2 regions of the Singulisphaera rosea genome follow, and region 1 is predicted to be linked to the other one. Evidence: riboswitches for the same ligand, from Rfam matches in the RefSeq annotation. Region 1 holds a riboswitch; the other holds the start of a gene.

Region 1 (6,875 bases):
GCGACCAGGGCGTGCCGTCAAGCTGGCGGTCGAGGCTACCCCCCCAGGCAAACTCCAACTCGAAGAACGGCAGGCCGTTGGCCTCGCCGATGTGGTGGATCCGGACGATGTGCTGGTGCTCGAGCCGGGCGATCGATTCCGCTTCCGCGAGGAACCGAACGCGGGATTCGACGGAGGCATGGCTGCCCGCCAGGATCATCTTCAGAGCGCAGACTCGGTTGAGGACAATCTGCCTCGCCTTGTAGACCACGCCCATCGAGCCGCGGCCCAGCTCGCCGAAGATCTCGTATCCGGGGATCGTCGGCGTTGAACCCCTGACCGGGAATCCCGATTCTCCCCCGGTTTCCTCGGCGGCCCCCGACTCCGGATTCCTCGCCGGCCGACGCCAGGACGACGGGATGGCCGCGCCCATAGTGTAGCCGAGGGCCCCCGCCGCTAGGCCTTCTTCGAGCCATTCCGACATGCTGCAAGGCTGCCGCAACGTGGCGCCCGGCTCCTGCCACGCAAGAGGTCTTGACGCGTCGTCGATCGAGGTGGACGCGAGCACGTCGCCGACAGGCGCCTGCCCATCCCAAACCGTCGACGGCTCCTGGGCGCGAGGGCGGCCAACAACGTCCTCCTCGGTCGCCGCGTTCTCCTTGCTGACCGCGGACTCGTGGCCAGCATTCGACCCAGGGTCGAGGGGCCCGGGAGTTGGCTTTGGACCGCCGGACCTGGCCTGCTCGTCACCCTCGTTGAGAAGATCCATCGGCCGGTCCTTCTCGCCTGACCACGGGGCGTCCGTCCACAATGGGAAGGGCCAAGTCCCCGGAGGGCGAATGGCCGAGGGACGAAGGAGAACTCCACAAAATCGCGGCAACGCTCATCCATGGGCCGATAGTTATTCCACATTATCCGGCGGTCCATGTGCTCCGTCAAAAGGATTCTGGATCTGGCGCAGGAGCGGGCAGGAGCGTCGCCGATCGGTGGCGTTTCCGGGCTGTACACGTCGCAAACACGACCGGGCTGCCGCCAGTCCCTTTCGACTTCAAATCGGCTCTTGCCCTGCATCGCTCCCTTAGCAAAAAAATGAGGCAGATTTTTAATTGTTTAAATCATGGATAGTTTATGTCGAGTGGGTTTGCTCGTGACCGAAATCTCTGCTAACCTGGGGATTTGCTCGATATTCGGCCGTCGCGGCGACTTTCCGGGGCTCGAGCTCGACCTTTCTCGAGAAGTCACCTCTTGCGGTGGTTAGCCATCGAGTGGCGTTTCTCTGAAGTGAGAAGCACCGGGTGATTCCGAATCAAGGGAGACTGGAATGTCTCAATCGCAGTCCCTCCATCGCGAAGTCATCAACACCGCGAAATTCGCGAGAGAGGAGGCGGCGTTCGAGGCTCACCGGGATGAATTCCTCCCATTCGAAGGCTCGTTCGTGGTCATCAAGGACGACCAAGTCCTCGGGATCTGGCCCGACCGGGCCGAGGCGTTGGATGCGGCGCACCAACGGTTTGGTTCGGCACCCTTTATGGTGAAGCAGATCCTCAAAGAGGAACCGATCCGTCGATTCTCCCACGACCTGCCCCGATGACGTTGCTCACCGGCCGCACGAGCGAGCTCGGCCCGATCATCGACTCGCAAGTGCCCATAAGCCCGCAAGAAGAAAGGGCCTCGCTCCTCCGCTTGAACCTACCCGTCACGGCCCCGGTCACCATACCTGCCCTGATCGATACTGGGGCCAGTGAGTCGGCCCTCGACGAACTTGTCATCGAAAGTCTAAAGCTCGAGTTTTGGGGACCCGTCCCCGTCCTGACCTCGACGACTGATCCGCAGGGGGAAGTTCGCGATGAGTACGGCGCCCAGTTCAGTCTGGGCGGGCCTTCCTACCCGTTGGCCATGGTCGTTGGCGTCATCGCCGCCGACTATGCGACACGCGGCTATCTTGCCTTGATCGGCCGGGACGCCCTCCGCTATTGCGTTTTCAACTACGACGGTCCGCGCGGTACGTTCACCCTCAGTTTCAATAGTGAAACTGAAATATTTGTAGATCAACTATTTTGTGATTCTAAAGTTCACATGCCCAGAACGTTCTCGTTGTGGCACTACCCTCACGCCGCGTGGAGCAGCAGGCCGACGCGTTCGGGGAGGTGGGCGAGGACGGATCGGACCTCGTCTCCGAAGAGGGCACGCCAGAGGATGTTGCGGCGGGTGGCTTCCATCAGGACGAGGTCGGCGCGTTGGGCGCGGGCGACGTCCAGGATGGTCTGGGGCATGTCTCGGGTGGTCTCGTAGAGGGGGCGGATCGGGACGCCGGCGCGAAGGGCTTCGCCGTTGATGCGGTCGAGCGCGGCCAGGGCTTGCGCGTCCTCGGCCAGCGTGGGGAGGGGGTTGGGGCCCATCGGCGTCACGGCGATCGGGCGGAGGAACAGGAGGAGGAGCTCGGCCTGCCGCTCGCGGCATTCCTCCAGGGCGAACGCGACCAGGCCCGGGCGATCGGCGCTCAGGGGGACGAGGATCCGGGTCCGGGCGTGCGAGGCGGCCGGGTTGGGGGAAATCTCCGTCACCACCTCGGAGGTTGAGCGCTTCGACCGGCCCTTGCGATGGGAGAGGCGCCGAGGTCGCGCCGAGGATTCCGCGAGGCGGCGTCCCCGGGGTTGGGTCCGGTGCCGGTGCTTTTTCGGCCGCTCCCAGAGGGGACGGAGCGACTCGACGAGGAATTCCAGGCCCAGGAACAGGAGACTCGTGATCCAGTCCAGGAGCCCCGAGGCGATCAGCGCAAGGAGGCTGACGACCGCGAGCAGGACGACGGCCCAGAGACGCCGAGGATCGCGCATCGGATTTTCGCTGCCTTGTCCCACACCAAAGGTCCGGCCCGGGGCATTTGGCCGGACGCTCCCTCCCTATCAAGGGAGGGACGTGGGGGCTGCGGGGACCGACCTCAACGGTCGGTGAGGCTCGGACCGTAGGACTTCGGCCGGAGCGAGTGACCCCTCGGACGCCTGCGAGGTTAGCTGACGGGCTCGGAGCCGAAGGTGCCCCGTCGTGCCGTCTCGGCACGATTCGCCCCAATTGGGTGGTTCCCCCGCTCTCCCGGCCCCCCGGGAGACTCGGCGATCGTCAACAGCGTCCCATCTGGACGTTCATTCCACCGCGACCCGGCCCGACCGTCAATGGTGAAGCCCCTGGTATTTTGTCCCAACCGACGCTCATTTCCCTAAAGACGGAAAGAGCTGGGGATGAGTTGCCGCCGGTGGAAAAATTTTGGGATGGAATCGTGCGACAGTCGTCCTAGGGGTAGGACGGTTGCTTTGAGCTTCGGGGCGACGGAAGTCACGCATGGACTTTGATCTGCTGGGACGGCTGCTCGATCGGCATTCGGCCGCGCTGGAGCTTTATGCTCGCCAGTGGTGCGACGTCCCCGAGGATGTCGTGCAGGAGGCGTTCCTGAAGCTCTCGGCACAAGGGTTAGTGCCGAGTCGCCCGGCGGCCTGGTTGTTCCGGGTCGTGCGCAACGGGGCGATCAGCGCGGGCCTGGCCTCGAAGCGGAGGCGCCGCCACGAGGCCGAGGCGGCGACCAAGGCCCCGGACTGGTTCGAGCCGGCCCCGTCCTCGGCGACGGCGGAACGGCTCGACCCCGAGGCCGCGGCGGAGGCGCTCCGCACGCTGCCCGTCGAGCAACGCGAGGTGATCGTCGCCCACCTCTGGGGCGGCCTGACGTTCGAGCAGGTCGCCGAGGTGGCGGGCTGCTCCTCGAGCACCGCACACCGGCTCTATTCCGCGGGACTTTCGGCCTTGAGAGAACGCCTGGGGGTGTCATGTCAAAAGACTCGTCCGACCCCGAATTGACGGCCCTCGAGTCCTCCCTGAGGGACCTCATCCCGGCGAAGAGCCGGCTCGATCGCGACCGGCTGATGTACGAGGCCGGGCGGGCCTCGGTCCAATCGCCGACCTCATCCCGAGGCCGATGGGCCTGGCCCTCGCTCGCGGCATCGCTCGCGGCGTTGGCGCTCACGGAGGGGGCCTTCCTGGCCGCTCGCCCTACCCCTCGAGTTGTCGAACGCGTCGTGATCGTCAAGGAGAAACCGGCCCTGCCCGTTGAGGAGGGCCCCCCCGTCGTCATCTTGAGCCAGGCCCCTCCGGCATCTTCTCGAGGGTCGGAGCCGTCGTGGCCTTCGGAGTCCGCCTCGCTCGGGCTCCGGCGCCAGGTGTTGCGGTTCGGCGTCGAAGGCTTGCCCGAGCCTCCCCCTTTGCTCACGCATTCCGGCGACCTGTCCACGCACTCGGGCGACCCCTCGGAGTCCTCGCCCGCGTCGCGGCGATTTGAATATGAAAATGTCCTCGAACCAGGAGGTCCCTCATGATTCGCCCGTTGTTGTGTTTCGTCGGCCTCGCGGCGGCGCTCGTGCCCGCATCCTCGGGGGCGCAACCGATGCCGAAGCCCCTGCCGCCGAAGGTCATCGAGCTCCGCCCGGCCGCCGCGCCGGTGCCCGCGCTCAAGTACCGGCTCATCCCCGAACGCCGCGACCTCATCCCGGGCAACGCCGCGGTCTTCTACCACCGTGCGCTCCAGATGGTCATCGAGACGAGGTATCGGCTGCTGCTCCAAGCCCAGGCCGAGAAGTCCCCCACTCGGAAGCCTTCGGTCGACGAATCGATCAACGACTGGGTCGCCGGCGCGATCCAGGACATCCCCCGAGAGGAGGCGCGGAAGCAACTGGTCACGTACCGGAACGCCCTCCGCGAGGTTGAATTGGGCGCGCGTCGGGATGACTGCAACTGGGAGTTCGACCTCCGCGACGAGGGCTTCGCGCTCATGCTCCCGGATATCCAGGAATCGCGGACCCTGGCCCGCCTCGTCGCCCTCAAGGCCCGGCTCGAGATCCTGGACGGGCATCCCGAAGAGGCGATCAAATGGCTGCGGACGGGCTTCGTGCTGGGCCGCCACGTCGCGAAAGGGACGTCGGTCATCCAGTCGTTGGTCGGCCTCGCCATCAGCCAGGTCATGGCCGGGGTGGCCGAGGACCTGATCCAGATCCCGAAATCGCCCAACCTCTACTGGGCCCTGGCGAATCTCCCCCGGCCCCTGATCGACGTGTCGTACGGGATCGAAGGCGAGCGATTCATGCTCGAGCGGGAGATCCCCGGACTCAAAGACCTCGGAGGGGAGGTCTGGAGCCTCGACCGGGCGCGCTCCTTCGTCGACCAGTTGCTTCCCGAGCTCAGCCTCTTCAATGGCATCTGGGGCGGGGCTCGCGTGGATAGCCCTTCGGCCAATCCTCGACTCGAGGAGTGGAACAAGCGGCTGATCTTCGCCGCGCTGGTGGCCCGGGCCTATCCCGACGCCAAGCTCGCGCTGATTGCCCGGGGGCGTCCCGCGGCGCAGGTCGAGGCGATGCCGGCGATCCAGGTCGTCGCGCTCAACTCCATGACCGTGTACGAGCAGCTTCGCGACGAGGTCGCCAAGTGGGGCAATCTCCCCTATTACCAGGCCTACAAGGGCTACGTGGAGGCCGATCACGCGGTCAGCGCCAGCCACGGGGGGACGAACCGAGGGATCCCCTTCGAAGAGGTGCTGCCGGCCACCCATTCCGTGCGCGTCGCCTCGGCCCGGGGCGAGCGTCGCCTCGCCGCGATCCAGTGCATCGAGGCGATCCGGCTCTACGCCGAGGGCCATGGCGGGGCCCTGCCCGACAGCCTGGACGCGTTGGCGGCGGCCCCCGCCCCGATCGACCCGGGGACCGGGAAACCCTTCGAGTACAAGGTCAGTGGCGGCACCGCCTCGCTGTCCGCGCCGCTCATGCTCGGGGAAGCTTACGTGCCTTACAACACCATCGCCTACGAATTGAAGGTGACGCGTTGAGCACCCCCATTTGGACGAGGAGGATGAACATGCCACGCGTGGTTCCCGCTCTCGTGATCCTTGCCCTGTGCGGGCCGGCGCTGGCCCGCGACGTCGACGTCCGGGCGATCGCCCCGTTCGTCGACGGCACGACCCGGGCCGTCGTGCACGTCGACCTGGTCGAGGCCCGCGTCGACGAACTGCTGGGCCGGCTGGTCCCGGAACCGAACCTGTCGGACCAACTCTCGAAGTCGATCGCCCCCTGGGCGTCGGCCCTGCGCAAGGCCGGGGCCAAGGACCTGTTCCTGGTCTCGAGGCCTACGGATTTCCCCGAACCCCCGCTCGTGGTCGTCCCGCTCGCCGAGGGGGCCGACGCGAAGGCTATCGGCAAGCTCCTCTGCGGCGAGGGCCAGGAGAAGGGACCCGTCGCCTGGCCAACCTGCGCGACGATTCACAACGCGGTCTTCGCCGGGACGTCGGAGGCCCTCGACCGGGTCCGAAAGACCGACCCGGCCCCTCGCCCGGGGCTGGCCGCGGCATTCGAGGCGTCGGGAGCTTCGGCGGCCCAGATCATCCTCCTCCTGACGAGCGACGACCGTCGCGTCCTCGAGGAAATCATGCCCAGTCTACCCCAGGAGTGGGGGGCCGGGTCGATCTCGCTCGTTAGCCAGCACCTGAGCTGGGCCGCGATCGCCCTCGAGACCGAGCCTCGACAGAACCTTCGCCTTATGGTCCAGGCCAAGGATTCGGCCTCGGCCGACACGTTCCTGAGACTCGGTCGCCACATCGTCGCTTGGATGGTGTCGTCGCCGGAGGTGAAGCGCTGGTTCCCCGACATCGCCAAGCTCCCCGCCGAGCTCAACGCGACGCGTACCGGCGAACGCCTGGTCGTGGATCTTGGGCTCAAACAAGGGGGAGCCCTGGTCGGGGCGATGACCTCGACTCTCGGGGAGTCGTACAACCGCCGCGAGTGCGTCAAGAACATGCTGCAACTCGGCCTGGCGATGCACAACTACCACGCGACCTACAACACCTTCCCCCCTGCCTTCACGAAGGA
Region 2 (6,875 bases), on a different contig from region 1:
TTGTCCGCAGATGACGCAGATCGTCGCAGATGGAATTGAAGATATTCGACATTCTAATCTGCGTCTATCTGTGTCATCTGCGGATAGGCTCGCCGCCTTTTCTCCTGGGCCCATCCTTGGCTGATCTTGGCTCAATGTCGTGCCATCGTTATTCGTCAAGGTTGCGACCGCGGATTGTGATCGGAAAAATGGGATGACGTTTAAAATTAACAGATGTCGAGACGGCGATGGCTCCCGCGGGACAGCGTGATTTCAGCGCCGGACGCCTGACCCGGCATGCGCTGGAACGGTTCGTCGAGCGGTTCGGGGTCGAGCCGGGCGACGCCGAGCGTGATTTGCGTGCGGCCTTGAGTCGGACGCGACGGCTTGGCCGCAATGCCCGGAACGACGCGGTGGCCCTGCTGGCGTTGCATCGAGGACGGCCTTTCGTGGCGATCGCCCAGGGCTCGACGTGCCTGACCGTCCTGACCTGGCCGCAATTCGCCCCGCACCTTGGCGAATTCGGCCGACCCCGTCTCCCTCGGAAGTGGGGGCGACTCCTCCGACGCCTCGGTGCCCCCGAACTCGAAAAAACGACGGAGATAGGGAATTCTGAAGGGAATCTGGAAGAGTGGGCTGATGAGAAAAAATACGGAGGGTACGCTGAAGACGATGCGGACGATGTTCGATACCCATAGTACCGGGCGTCGCCCCGCCTGAGGATGGCGCGGGGGCGGCTATCACGATCGCCGGCTCGGTGTAAGTCGTGCTAAGACAAAGAATTCGGACGTAGCTTCACGGAGTATACCGTGAATCTTTATTTTTTCTAACGTCTTTGGGAAAACATATCCTATAGTAGTGGGTGACACACCCCAAATCGGCGACAACATCCAGGACAGGAGGTCCTTCCGGAAAGGAGCAAGTCCTCGCGATGCGAAAGCTATGGGTTCAGCGTGTCTTCGTCGGGCTGATCCTGGCCTTCCCTCTCCTCATGAGCGGGACTTGGACGCAGTCTCTGGGGCAAACTTCGGCGTTCCTGCCGATGATTCCCGCGGTGCTGGCGGTCGAGATGTTCCTCGTCGGTGGGCTGGTCCTCGGTCTGAGAGAGCGGCGCCGCTTGTTCGCGAACCTCGAGCTGGTCCGGGCAGGGATGGACAAATCGGCCCGGCGTCCTTCGGGGGCCTTGGTCGGCCCGATTGGAGTCGGGAAATCGCCCGCCTACCAGACGATCAAGCGTTGAGAACCTCGGGACTTGATCACGACGGCCCTGCCCGTGGCGGTCTTCCGCTCGGGTGGGGCTTGTTTCGTTGATGCCCATACCTCAGGCGCGATTCGTTGAGGGCGCGACAACGTCAACGCGTTCCTTGTTTGTTCGAGTCGAGGCGCGGTTCAGGGCACAGACCCTTCGAGTGGGATCTCTTTGATACAGGCTCGAAGCGCCAGCGAGTGAATCTTCCCTGATTTTCTTGCGACGAGATTCACTCGCTGGCGCTTCGGGCTTGTAAGATGTCGTGCGGCGGGCACTGTCTTGGTGGATGCAACCCGAGCGTGATCCGATCTAAGCGGCGAGCACGCCGAACTCGAACCATCCACTCCCACCTTCGCTCCACTCACTCATCGATTTCTCGCCCGAGCGGGCGACATTTTCGCCGAGAGATGTTTCGAGGTCATGGTGCAACCTCGCCCGGAACACGGCCGGGCGAAGTCGTCACGCATGGGTCAGGCGTGGATCAGGAGATCGATGTTCTCGGGGAGTTGTTCGGCGACGGCCTGGATGACGTCTCCCTTCATGGCCTTCCAGAGGGTTCCGCGTCGGGTCGTGCCGAGTAGTAGCAGGTCGGCGCCGTGGGTGACGGCCATGTCGAGGATGGCGTCGGGGATGTCTCGCGCGACCCCGTAGAGGAGCCGGAGCGGGACGCCGACGGTCTTCGCGTTTTCGCGGAGCCGGTCGAAGAGCGCCAGGGCCTGCTCGTCTTCGTCGAGCTTGGGTGGGGTCGTGGGGCCCATTGGCGTCACCGCGAGGTGGCGGATGAACAGGATGTCGAGCTCGGCCTGCCGGTTCTTGCATTCCTTGAGGGCGAATTCGATCAGCCTCGGGTTCCCCTGGGTGGCGACCATGATCCGTTCCTTCGCGGTATAGGCGCCGGCCTGGATCATCAGGGGGCGTTTCGGGGCGGTCGGGGCCGAGTGCTCGGCGGCGATGAGCGCGGCGCGGTAAGACTGGGTGCGGTAGCTCGCGTAGCCGGTGGTGGTGGCCACCCCGAGCATGAGCAAGAAGCCGAAGTCGGCCATCCGGATGACGACCGGGCCCGCCCCCGGGATTTCGTGGCGGTAGAGGACCTGCGTCGATTCGCCGAGGGTCAGCGAGAGGCCCAACTCGACGATCACCGCGGCGACTGCGAATGCGAGGTAGGCGTTGCGCGTCGACTTGGCGATCGGCACGGCGCGGTTGGTCACGACCGTGGCGATTCTGGCGGCGAGCCCCGTGACCAGCACGAGGAGTGCGAAGCTTCGGGCGTGCGGCTTGACGATGCAGATCGTGATCCCGATGCAGATCATGATGACCGTTAGGCTCATCATGAACACTCGTTCCCAAGTCTTGAGGGCGAGCTCCTTGTTCGTCGAGGTCGTCGCGAGGTTGATCGAGATCGCGCCGACGACGCCGATGGCGTACAGGCCGGAGAGCTTCTCAACGTTGGGAAAGAGCAGGACCACCAGCGCCGGGATGGCCGTCCCGACGACCAGGGGGAGGATCGGCATCCCGTAGCGGTTCAGGCCGCCGAAGGCCTTCGGTAGCTCCTTGTCGCGTGAGAGCATGAACTGGATCGAGACGACGCCGACGAGCGCGGTGTTCACCGCCGAGAAGAGCAGGATCGCGAAGACGATCGAGCTGACGGCGGCGAAGATCGGCCCGACGTATCGTGCGGCGATCACCTTGAGCATGTCGCCGGTGTGGAGGAGGTCGCCGGTCGGGCCGCGTTCGTAGAGGACCGAGTCGGGGAGGGCGTTCATTGCCGCCGCGAGGATCAGGTTCAGGATCACGATCTCGGTGAGGACCGGCAGGATCGCCCGCCTTGCGGTCTTCTCCACCGGCTGGACCATGATCCCGGTCATGTTGGCGACTGCCTCGACCCCTGAGAGGGCGAGGACAATCTCGGTGAAGCCGACCCAGGAGGTCCACATCCCCTTGTTGAACGGCGACTCGACCCGCATCTGCGAGACGTGCGGCAGACAGGCGATGCCGATGATGAGCGTCAGGATGATCGTCGCGACCGCCACGAGCATGGCGATCGTCCCGGTCTTGGTCGGGCCGAACTGGTTCAGCAGGCCGATGACGATGATCGTGAGGGCCGCGAAGACGGCGTCGAGCGGAAAGCCGAGGAACCTCAACTCGTGGACGCCGAGGTAGTGGAACCCGTCGAGGCACGACATCGAGGCCGTGACGACGTAGTCGGCGCAGAGGAGCAGTCCCCCGATCACGGCCAGGAGCTGCGACCGACGCTGCGCCGACGAGTAGACGCCGCCGCCGTCGGGGAAGAGGCGGCAGATGATCTCGTAGCTCCAACCGACGCCGATCATCAACGCGCACATCGCGACGATGTGCCAGAACGACGACCGTCCGGTGAAGGCGAACGCAAGTCCGAGGACGTAGAGTCGGCTGGTGCCCCAGTCGCCGAAGAGCATCGGCCCGGCGTGATACCAGTGCAATTCGCGCGGACGTTCCCCAGTGGTCAACATGTCGACCGTCATTTCCTTCCCGAGCATCGAGCGAACCGGATTCGGTTCGTACCGGGGAGTCTTCAGAGTGCAAGTGGGGCCGGCTTGACGAAGCCGGGAATCGCCGACCGAGAGATCGGCCGGCGGGAAAGTCCCCTCGGACGCCTACGAGGTTAGCTGTCGGGCTCGGAGCCGGAGGTGCCCCGTCGCGAGAGTCATGCCGCGATTCGCCCCAATAATTGAGTGGTTCCCCCGTTCCCCCGAATGTCGGTGGGATTCGGCGCTAGCACGGATCAGGTCCCCCGGGAACAAAAGCGAGGTGAATTAAAAGCAACCTCGATGCCAACGTCAAGAGACGCCGCGAGGCTACCTCGATCTTGTAGATTCGCTTGTTTATCGGAATCGTCACGGAGTTTGGGGGGGAGAAACTCCGTCCTCCGAGCTGGCGGGGGCGGACCGCTTCGCGATCTCGGCGGCCACGGCGGCGGTGAACGAATCGGTCGACTCCTGGCCTCCGAGGTCTCGGGTGCAGACCCCATCGCGGAGCAGGTCGAGGGTCGCCGTCCGGACGGTTCGGCCGAGGTCGGTCTCGCCGACCTGGTAGAGGAGCATCGAGAGCGCGAGGAAGATCGCCGTCGGGTTCGCGAGGTTTTTGCCGGCGATGTCGGGGGCGGTGCCGTGGGCGGCGTCGAAGAGGGCGACTCGGACGACCGCCGCGGGGTCGAACGCGAGGTTCGCGCTCGCGCCGATGCCGAGCGAGCCGGCGAGGCCGCAGGCCATGTCGGAGAGGAAGTCGCCGTACTCGTTCAGGACGAGCACGATCTGGAACTTCTCCGGCACCATGATCACCTTGCCGAGCAGGGCGTCGAAGAGCTCGGTGTTGTGCGGGACCTCGGGGAACTGACCGGCGACTTCTTTGACGACGCTCTCGAAGAGGCCGTCGGTCGCCTTCTGGATCGTGTATTTCGACGCGCTCGTGACCCGCTTGTTGCCCGTGCGCCGCGCGAGGGTGAACGCGTAGCGGGCGGCCTCGCGGACGGGACGCTTCTCGACGATGCGCAGGCTGACGGCACCGTCGTCGCCGATCAGGCGGCCGGGGTCGTCGTAGGTGCCGCCCGTGGCGATTCGGACGATGTCCAGGTCGAGCTCGCGTCGGAAGTTGGTCGGGACGCCGGGGATGGTATAGACGGGGCGATGGATCACCGAGAGGTCGAGGCGACGCCTGAGCACGGCGTTCGGGCTTTCTTCGGCCGTGACGGTCGGGTGCTTGAGCGCGACGAGAGTTGTGCCGACCTTCTCGACGGCCTCGTCATAGACCGCCCTGCCGCGGGCTCTCCGGTTCTCGAGGGACAGGTCGACGGGGATGAATTCGAGGCGGATCGGGAGCGAATCGGCCAGGGTGTGGATCGCCTTCGACAGCTCCGGGCCAATCCCGTCGCCCAGCAATTCGGTGACCTGATACGTCGGACGCATGGTACAGAAGGGCCTTTCACGCTCAGTCCGCTTACCGCCATCAAGTCAAAGGAGATGGCCGACGGGACCTTCCGGGATATGGGAGGGTCCTTGATTGTAGGGATCCCCCCCGAAGGCCGTCAAACGTGCCTCGCTCGTCGGAATCGGTCCGATCCGTCGCCAAACCGTTCCACTCGCTTGGCGGCTCGCCATTTCGCGAGTTATATTGGGATATCCTGCGCCGACGCGCGTCCGGTCGGTTTTCGATCTCCCCGACTCGAATCGCCGTCTCGCCGGAGCGGCGTGAGGGTGTTCCCCCGATTTCCCGCCCGCAGGAGAGCTCCGATGTCCACCGCCGGGAAAGTTTTGGTCGTCCTGGTTCTGCTGGTCTTGCCCATCTGGATCATCCTCGTCGCTTCCGTGGCCAACCTCAATACCGAGTGGACCATGGCGCTTAAGAAGCTCGAGGGCAACATCAAGACGCTCGAAAAGCAGGTTGCCGATAACGAGGCGATGAGCCATGGATTGAAGGACCAGATCGCCTTGGCCCAGTCGACGGCCGAGACGAATCATGTGGTGATCCGCTCGAAGCTCGCGGAGATCGAGCGTGCCCGGGCCGAGACGACCCAGATCAAGACCGCCGTCGACGTCCAACTCGACACGCTGAAGGCCGCCCTCGCCAGCGCGGAGTCGACCCGCGAGCATCGCAAGACCGAGGCCCAGGAAGAAGAGAAGGCCAAGGGAGCCGCCCTCGCCGACGTCGAGAGGCTCAAAGGCGAGACGAACCAACTGATGGATCAACTCTCCAAGCTCCGCGAGGAGTTCAAGAGCACCCTCGATGCGAACCGCAAGCTGGTCGAACGCCTGCTCCGGGGTGGCTCTACCCCCCCGGCTCGCTCGGCCTCGCTCCTCAGCCCTGTGACGCGCTGAGCGGATCATCCGGGAGCTGTCAATCAAAGAGGCCCCGCGTCATTCGGCGCGGGGTTTTGCTTGCGCCCTGATGTGTTCGGAGGGCGTTCCACCATATCTTGCGAATCTCTTCATCAAATTTTTACTGGCATTGACGCGATTCTGAGGATCGTGCCAGAATGCACGATCCTCCGCGTGCGGATACATCTTTGACACTTGTCCAAAGGTTCCAGGATGACCGAGGGTTCCGGAAGACGATGGAGAGCCGGCTGGATCGGATCCCGGGCATCCGCCCCGTCGCCAACCCCCTCGAAGATCCCCACGCTCGAACAACCCTGGGTCGGGATTGCGGCCAACCCGGGCTCCGGTCGTGGAAAAGGAAAACGACGCGTGGAACGCCTCGTCCACGAGCTCGAGCGTCGGGGGCTGGAGGCTCGCGTCGCCTGGAGCCTGGACGAACGGGCGGCCCTGGTCGACGAGTCTTCTCGAGATCCGAGGTGCCGTTGCCTGGTTGCCGCCGGGGGCGACGGCACCGTCGCGGCCCTGGTCAATGAGCACCCGAAGGTCCCGATCACGGTCCTCCCCGCGGGGACCGAAAACCTGTTCGCCCGCCATTTCGGGTTGAACGGGACGCCTGCGCACCTGGCCGCGACCATCGCGGAAGGGAAGGTCGCCCGGATCGACCTGGGCGACACCGGGACTCGGCGATTCACCCTGATGGCGGGGATCGGGTTCGATGCCGATGTCGTCACGAGGCACCACCTGACCCGGATCGGTCAGGCGGGGGTGCCTCGGCCGACGAATCGGAGCGCCTATGT

Evidence for each region. Region 1 has a riboswitch for cyclic di-AMP ahead of ACYOEI_RS21705 (universal stress protein). Riboswitches for the same ligand answer to the same signal wherever they lie in the genome.
Region 2: another riboswitch for cyclic di-AMP. It lies ahead of ACYOEI_RS14295 (amino acid permease); the one in region 1 lies ahead of ACYOEI_RS21705 (universal stress protein).

Annotation. Positions count from the first base shown of each region.
Region 1 covers NZ_JBTYIP020000013.1:111,224-118,098, reverse strand. Annotated here, with positions in the region: gene ACYOEI_RS21715 (WD40 domain-containing protein) at 1-748, opposite strand, end outside; gene ACYOEI_RS21710 (hypothetical protein) at 1,301-1,570, shown strand; gene ACYOEI_RS21705 (universal stress protein) at 2,088-2,813, opposite strand; cyclic di-AMP (ydaO/yuaA leader) riboswitch at 2,961-3,102, opposite strand; gene ACYOEI_RS21700 (RNA polymerase sigma factor) at 3,316-3,825, shown strand; gene ACYOEI_RS21695 (hypothetical protein) at 3,795-4,340, shown strand; gene ACYOEI_RS21690 (hypothetical protein) at 4,337-5,839, shown strand; gene ACYOEI_RS21685 (DUF1559 domain-containing protein) at 5,869-6,875, shown strand, end outside.
Region 2 covers NZ_JBTYIP020000006.1:361,455-368,329, forward strand. Annotated here, with positions in the region: gene ACYOEI_RS14285 (hypothetical protein) at 228-677, shown strand; gene ACYOEI_RS14290 (hypothetical protein) at 911-1,219, shown strand; gene ACYOEI_RS14295 (amino acid permease) at 1,699-3,717, opposite strand; cyclic di-AMP (ydaO/yuaA leader) riboswitch at 3,844-3,989, opposite strand; gene ACYOEI_RS14300 (isocitrate/isopropylmalate family dehydrogenase) at 4,102-5,169, opposite strand; gene ACYOEI_RS14305 (hypothetical protein) at 5,494-6,078, shown strand; gene ACYOEI_RS14310 (diacylglycerol/lipid kinase family protein) at 6,292-6,875, shown strand, end outside.